Regions from separate parts of the Methylorubrum sp. POS3 genome, predicted to be linked through region 2. Evidence: predicted binding sites of a transcription regulator. Region 2 holds the regulator's gene; the other holds the start of a gene.
The links. Region 2 encodes HrcA, which represses chaperone genes, less so after heat shock. Its sites were predicted from a motif close to GTTAGCACTCNCNNNNNGNGAGTGCTAAC; they were not measured.
Positions count from the first base shown of each region.

Region 1 (3,408 bases), 170 kb from region 2:
CGGGGGGCGCGAGATCGAGCTCGCGCTGTGACAGATCGTTGATCGTCACCGCGATACGGTGATCGGCCAGTTCCGCCGGGCTGAACACCGGATCGCGCCCGCCGCCGATCTCGAGATGGTTGCGCAGGTCGTAATCCCGGCTCAGCGCCAGGATCATGTTCTTGTAATTCTCCCAGCTCCAGTTCCAGTCGGGCGAGTAACCGAGATCGTCTGCGACCGATTTCAGTCCACGCGGTTCGGACAGTTTGGAAACTTGAGCGAATTCAAAATTGTGGCGGACGTTCATCGGGCAAACCCCAATCGTGCGGCTGCCGTTGACGATGGGGTCGTGCGATTTCGAAACGATTAAGCGGCGTTTACGCAGTGTCCGAGGCGCGCGGGTCTCGCTTCGGATGCTGTCCAAGAGATTAAATGTCGGTCTCGAAACGGCGCATCCACCCCTCACTTGCGGCTTAGGGGCTCGCGGAAGCGGGCCCCGAAGAAAGCCTTCCGTCGTCTCGCGTTCGAGACCGGCATCCTTCGAGGCTGTGTCGCAGCACTTCAGAGCAAGGGCGTCGGGCGGGATCGGCCGGTGATCACAACCAACCCTTCGACTTGAAATACAGCAGCGGCACGATCGCAGAGATCGCGATCAGCGCAAGGCCGTAGGGATAGCCATAGACCCAGTCGAGTTCGGGCATGTGCTTGAAATTCATGCCGTACATCGAGGCGACCAGCGTCGGCGGTACGCCGACCACGGACACGACGGTCAGGATCCGGAAGGCGTTGTTCTGCTCGACGTTGATGAGGCCCAGCGTTGCGTCGAGCAGGAACTGTAGCGTCTCCGACAGCCGCGTCTCGAACTCGTCGAGCGAGGCGATGTCCCGCGCCAGCGTCTCGAACCGGGGCGCGTCGCCCTCGTCGAGATGTTGCCCGCACTCGCCCTTGGCGAAGGCGACGATGCGCTCCAGGCCCAGCAGGCTGGCGCGGACCTTCGACAGCGACTTGCCATGACGCCCGACGGTGCGGAGCAGGCGGCGCAGGGCGAGGTCGCGCCGCTTCGGTGCCGAGGTGTCCCCCTTGCGGGCTCCGGGCCGGGCGCTGGCATCGAAGTCGAAGATGCGGGTCGAGAGATTGTCGAGGTCGGCGGACATCTCCTCCAACAGGTCGGCCAGGTTATCGACCAACTCCTCGACCACGAGAAGGAACATCCGGGCGCCGGTGCTGCCGTCGCCGCCTTCCTCGTCCACCCGTTTGCGCACCGCCGCGAAGGCCCGCATGTCGTGGTAGCGTACCGTCACGAGATGGTTCTTGTTCAGGAGGAAACCGAGCGGTTTCAGGCTGAAATCGGACCGGTCGAAGGTCACCATGGGCGTCGACAGGGAGATCCCATCCCGGCTGCGGCGGAGGCGGCTCGACAGCTCGACTTCGCTCAGCGCGGCCCGCGAGGGCACCCGGATACCGGTCTTCTCCTCGACCCGGCGCGCCTCTTCGGCGGTCGGATCGACCAAGTCGATCCAGACGGCATGAGCGGGCAGCGCCGCGCCGCCATCCAGGCCACTCACATCGACCGCCCCCTGCGGGCCGTGAAGATTGATCATCGGGAGAGGTGTCTTCGGAACGGGTTGTTCGGAGAAGGATCGGGCGCCGAAGCGTCACCGCAAGAGATGCGGCGTCTTGACTCGCAAAATCCGCGCGCCTATCTCGCAGCCGTCGTTAGCACTCACATCACGTGAGTGCTAACAGCCAGGGTAGGCGTGGCCGCCTTCCGGCCGCATCAAGACCAACCGCCATTCCGAAGCAAGAGGGCAGCTCATGAAGTTCCGTCCGCTGCACGACCGCGTCGTCGTCCGTCGCATCGAGAGCGAAGAGAAGACGAAGGGCGGCATCATCATCCCGGATACCGCCAAGGAGAAGCCGCAAGAGGGCGAGATCGTCGCCGTCGGTTCGGGCGCCCGTGACGAGCAGGGCCGTGTCAACGCCCTCGACGTCAAGGTCGGCGACCGCGTTCTGTTCGGCAAGTGGTCGGGCACCGAGGTCAAGATCGACGGCCAGGATCTCCTCATCATGAAGGAATCCGACATCATGGGCGTCGTCGCCGTCTAACGCCGGCCGACACGTTTCACCGCCCTTCGAGGCCGCCCGTGCCCGTGCACTCGGCAGGCTTCGGGGCTTCTTTCCGACATTCGAGGTAGACTCACATGGCAGCGAAAGACGTTCGTTTCTCCGCCGACGCGCGCGACAAGATGCTCCGCGGCGTCGACATCCTCGCCGATGCGGTGAAGGTGACGCTGGGTCCGAAGGGCCGCAACGTCGTCATCGAGAAGAGCTTCGGCGCCCCGCGCATCACCAAGGATGGCGTCACCGTCGCCAAGGAGATCGAGCTCTCCGACCGCTTCGAGAACATGGGCGCCCAGATGGTGCGCGAAGTGGCCTCGAAGACCAACGACATCGCCGGTGACGGCACCACCACCGCGACCGTGCTGGCCCAGGCCATCGTCCGCGAGGGCGCCAAGTACGTCGCCGCCGGCATCAACCCGATGGACCTGAAGCGCGGCATCGACCTCGCTACTCAGGCCGCCGTGAAGGACATCACCAACCGCGCCAAGAAGGTCGCCTCGTCCGACGAGGTTGCCCAGGTCGGCACGATCTCCGCCAACGGCGACAAGGAGATCGGCGAGATGATCGCCCACGCCATGCAGAAGGTGGGCAACGAGGGCGTCATCACCGTCGAGGAGGCCAAGACCGCCGAGACCGAGCTCGACGTCGTCGAGGGCATGCAGTTCGACCGCGGCTACCTCTCCCCGTACTTCGTCACGAACGCGGAGAAGATGGTCGCCGAGCTCGAGGACCCCTACATCCTCATCCACGAGAAGAAGCTCTCGTCGCTCCAGGCCATGCTGCCGGTGCTCGAGGCCGTGGTGCAGACCGGCAAGCCGCTCGTCATCATCGCCGAGGACATCGAGGGCGAGGCCCTGGCCACCCTCGTGGTGAACAAGCTGCGCGGCGGCCTCAAGGTCGCGGCCGTGAAGGCTCCGGGCTTCGGTGATCGCCGCAAGGCGATGCTCGAGGACATCGCGATCCTGACCAAGGGCCAGATGATCGCCGAGGATCTCGGCATCAAGCTCGAGAACGTGACGCTCCCCATGCTCGGCCGCGCCAAGCGCGTGCGCATCGAGAAGGAGAACACCACGATCATCGACGGTCTCGGCGAGAAGGCCGACATCGAGGCCCGCGTTGGGCAGATCAAGGCGCAGATCGAGGAGACCACCTCGGACTACGACCGTGAGAAGCTCCAGGAGCGTCTGGCCAAGCTGGCGGGCGGCGTCGCGGTGATCCGCGTCGGCGGCGCGACCGAGGTCGAGGTCAAGGAGAAGAAGGACCGCGTGGACGACGCGCTCAACGCCACCCGCGCTGCGGTGGAAGAGG
Region 1 covers NZ_JAPRBT010000001.1:4,667,335-4,670,742, reverse strand. Annotated here, with positions in the region: gene OWC43_RS21670 (class I SAM-dependent methyltransferase) at 1-286, opposite strand, end outside; gene OWC43_RS21665 (magnesium transporter CorA family protein) at 576-1,580, opposite strand; gene groES (co-chaperone GroES) at 1,795-2,085, shown strand; gene groL (chaperonin GroEL) at 2,181-3,408, shown strand, end outside.
Region 1: a site for HrcA is predicted at 1,695-1,723, ahead of groES (co-chaperone GroES). Genes of this name have one in related genera too.

Region 2 (3,408 bases):
ATCTCCTGGGTGCGGCCCGACGGCTTGCCCGAGTTCACCTCGCGCCGGGTGCGCTCGTGGGTGGCCCGCGGCAGCATCGCGTATTCGGCCGTCACCCAGCCCTTGCCGGATCCCCGCAGCCACGGCGGCCCGCGCTCTTCCAGCGATGCGGTGCAGAGTACGCGGGTATTGCCGAACGTGACGAGGCAGGAGCCTTCCGCGTAACGGGCGACGGCCCGCTCCAACGTGACGGCACGCAACTCGTCGGGCGCGCGCTTGGACGGCCGCATCCGCAGGACACTCCAGGATCGAGAACGGAAGTCGGCGCTCTTAGGCGCTGCCGCGCCGGGCGGCAACTCCGCCGGCCTTCCGAATCGAGCGCAAAAAGGGCCGCCGTCGGTCCGACGGCGGCCTCGTGTTTCACGCGCGACCCGCGAGTTCCGCGCCGTTCGCGCTGCCTTAGCGCCAGTGATGATGGCGGTGATGGTGGCGCATATGGTGCCGCATCATGTGGCGACGCATCATGTGACGGTGATGATGGCGCATGTGGTGACGGTGCATATGCCGGTGATGCCGCATGCGATGGCCGTAGCCGTAGGCGACCTGCGTTGCCTCACCGGCGCTGGCCGCGGCCTCGGCCGGAACGGTGACCGGCGCCGCTTCCGCCCGATGCGGCGAGGCGGCCAGGCCGAACCCCGACAGGGCGATCGCGACGGCCGCGACCTTGATCATCTTCCAGTTGGCGCCGAGCTTCACGGGCATTCTCCACAACACAGAAATTTCTTCGTTGGCACCGCGAGCCGGAGCGCACGGTCCCCCGCTAACCGTCATCGCGGGAAGAACGATCCCTCCAGGCTAGAGGAGCGTTGATGGATGGTGGATTGGATCGACCGATCACGATCGAACCGAAGTCGCGAGCCATCGTTAGCGTTCTGCCGGGTGAGGTGATCGTCGCAGATCGGTCGGCTCGAATCCGAACCCGGGCATGACCGCCTTGGAGGAAGCCCCGCGGCTTGCCCGTCGAGAAGGATTGATCGCGGGCGACCTTGCGCCCACAATCGCATGTCAGATTGAGTTGGTCGTGTCCGAGATCCCGTTCAGCACCGCGCGTCATTCTTCCCAGGCGCTCTCCGCCCTCAACGAGCGCGCCCGGGAGATCTTCCGGCAGATTGTCGAGAGCTACGTCACCACGGGCGAGCCGCTGGGATCGCGCACCCTTGCCCGCATCCTGCCGATGAGCCTGTCGCCGGCCTCGATCCGCAACGTGATGGCGGATCTGGAACATTCCGGCCTGATCTTCGCGCCCCACACCTCGGCCGGAAGGCTGCCGACGGAGATGGGTCTGCGCTTCTTCGTCGATGCCATGATGGAGATCGGCGACGTCGATCGCGAGGAGAAGGCGCGGATCGAGGCGCAGATGCAGGCCGCCGCCTCGCGCCACACCTTCGACTCGGCCCTGGCCGAGGCCTCGACCCTGCTCTCCGGCATCTCGCGCGGCGCGGGCGTGGTGCTGACCACCAAGGTCGATTCCGGCCTCAAACACGTCGAGTTCGTGCGCCTCGACGCCGACCGGGCGCTGGTGGTTCTGGTCTCGACCGACGGCACCGTCGAGAACCGCCTGCTCGACCTGCCGCCGGGATTGCCCGCGAGCGCCCTGCAAGAGGCGTCGAACTTTCTCAATGCGCGGCTGCGCGGACGCACCCTCGATGCCCTGCGGGCCGATATCGAGGCCGGCCGCAAGGCGATGAAGCGTGAGCTCGACGCCATCACCGAGCGGCTCGTCGATGCCGGCCTCGCCACCACGGTCGGCCCCTCGGAAGCACGCCAACTCATCGTCCGGGGTCAGGCCAACCTCCTCGACGATCTCCGCGCCGCCGAGGATCTCGAACGGATCCGCCTGCTCTTCAACGATCTCGAAACGCAGAAGGACGTGATCGAACTCTTGGCCCGGGCCGAGCAGGGCGACGGCGTGCGGATCTTCATCGGATCGGAGAACAAGCTCTTCTCGCTGTCCGGTTCGTCGATGATCGCTGCGCCCTTCCGCGACAGCGCTCAGAAGATCGTCGGCGTGGTCGGCGTCATCGGCCCGACCCGCCTGAACTACGCCCGCATCGTGCCGATGGTGGATTACACGGCCCGCGTGGTCTCGGGCCTGCTCGACCGACCACGGTGACGCCCCCGGTCGAAACCGGTGAACTGCCGCCGCGTGTCTGACGTTGTCGCTGGACCTTGCCGATCCATCGACTTCGGAGACGCTCCGTGCGTTCCAACGCCTTGACCTGCCTCGCCCTCACACTCGGACTCGCGCTTCCATGGGCCGCGCCCGCCTATGCCGAGCCCGCAGCGCCCTTCATGACCACGAGCCCGGCCGGAACGGTGCGCGGTTCGAAGATCGTGGGCGTGCCGGTGATCGGCATGGATCACGTCCGGGTCGGCGAAATCGAGGATGTCCTCCTCGACGGCTCGGGTCAGATCCGGGCTGTGGTGATCGGTGTCGGCGGCTTCCTCGGCTTGGGTGAGAAGTCCGTCGCCGTTCCATTCGATCAACTCTCTTGGAACACGGGCGATGTCTCGCTGACCAGCGGGCCGTCCTCGGTGGTGAAGGTGGACGAGGCGCCGAGCCAGAAGGCGGCGGACAAGGCGGGGCCGGAGACGATGCCCGGTTCGCAGACCTCCAACGAGGTTCTCGGTGCCGTCCAGAACCAGCATAGCGGCCGGGTGACCGACGCGACCGGGTCCGTCGAGCCGCAGCGTCCTTCCAAGCACCCCGCGACCGTGCTGGCGGGCGATAAGATCGTTCATGCCGAGGTTCGGCTGACGAAGGCGCAGCTTCAGGATGCGCCGGCCTTCACCTTCAAGGCAGATTGATGCGTTTGACCGAGAGCAAAACGGGAGGTCCCATGCGGGCCATCGCCACCGCCGTGCCGTTCTGGGCTTTGACGGTCCATCAAGGGCTGGCGCAGCAGATGAATCCGGCGCCGCCGATTCCGGAGTCGGGACCGTCCGGTTCGAGCTCGCCCGCGGCGACCGCCGCCGCGATCGACTTCAACTGGGTCTGGATCAGCCTGTTGATCGCTCTTGCCGCTCTTGGCCTCTGGCTTTTCGCCCGGCGGCGGCAATCGGGACCGCCGCGATCGTAGAACCGCACAGTCGAGGCCGCCTTCGTCGGCGGCCTCTTCATGCTAACACCAACGGCGCTTGACGGATTATTTGTTCGTTTTGCCGGCGCTCGGGAAGAACAGGGCCTCGCCGCCGATCTTGTAGTTCGCAATCGCCGTCTGCCCCTCGGGTGAGACCAGCCAATCGATGAATGCCTGACCCTCCTTCACCTTCACGTTGGGATGCTTTTCGGGGTTCACCAGCATCACGCCGTAGGGGTTGAACAGGCGCGGGTCGCCCTGGACCAGAATCGTCAGTTCGCCGCGGTTC
Region 2 covers NZ_JAPRBT010000001.1:4,499,493-4,502,900, reverse strand. Annotated here, with positions in the region: gene rph (ribonuclease PH) at 1-269, opposite strand, end outside; gene OWC43_RS20905 (hypothetical protein) at 439-735, opposite strand; gene hrcA (heat-inducible transcriptional repressor HrcA) at 1,061-2,152, shown strand; gene OWC43_RS20895 (PRC-barrel domain-containing protein) at 2,239-2,847, shown strand; gene OWC43_RS20890 (hypothetical protein) at 2,880-3,119, shown strand; gene OWC43_RS20885 (extracellular solute-binding protein) at 3,186-3,408, opposite strand, start outside.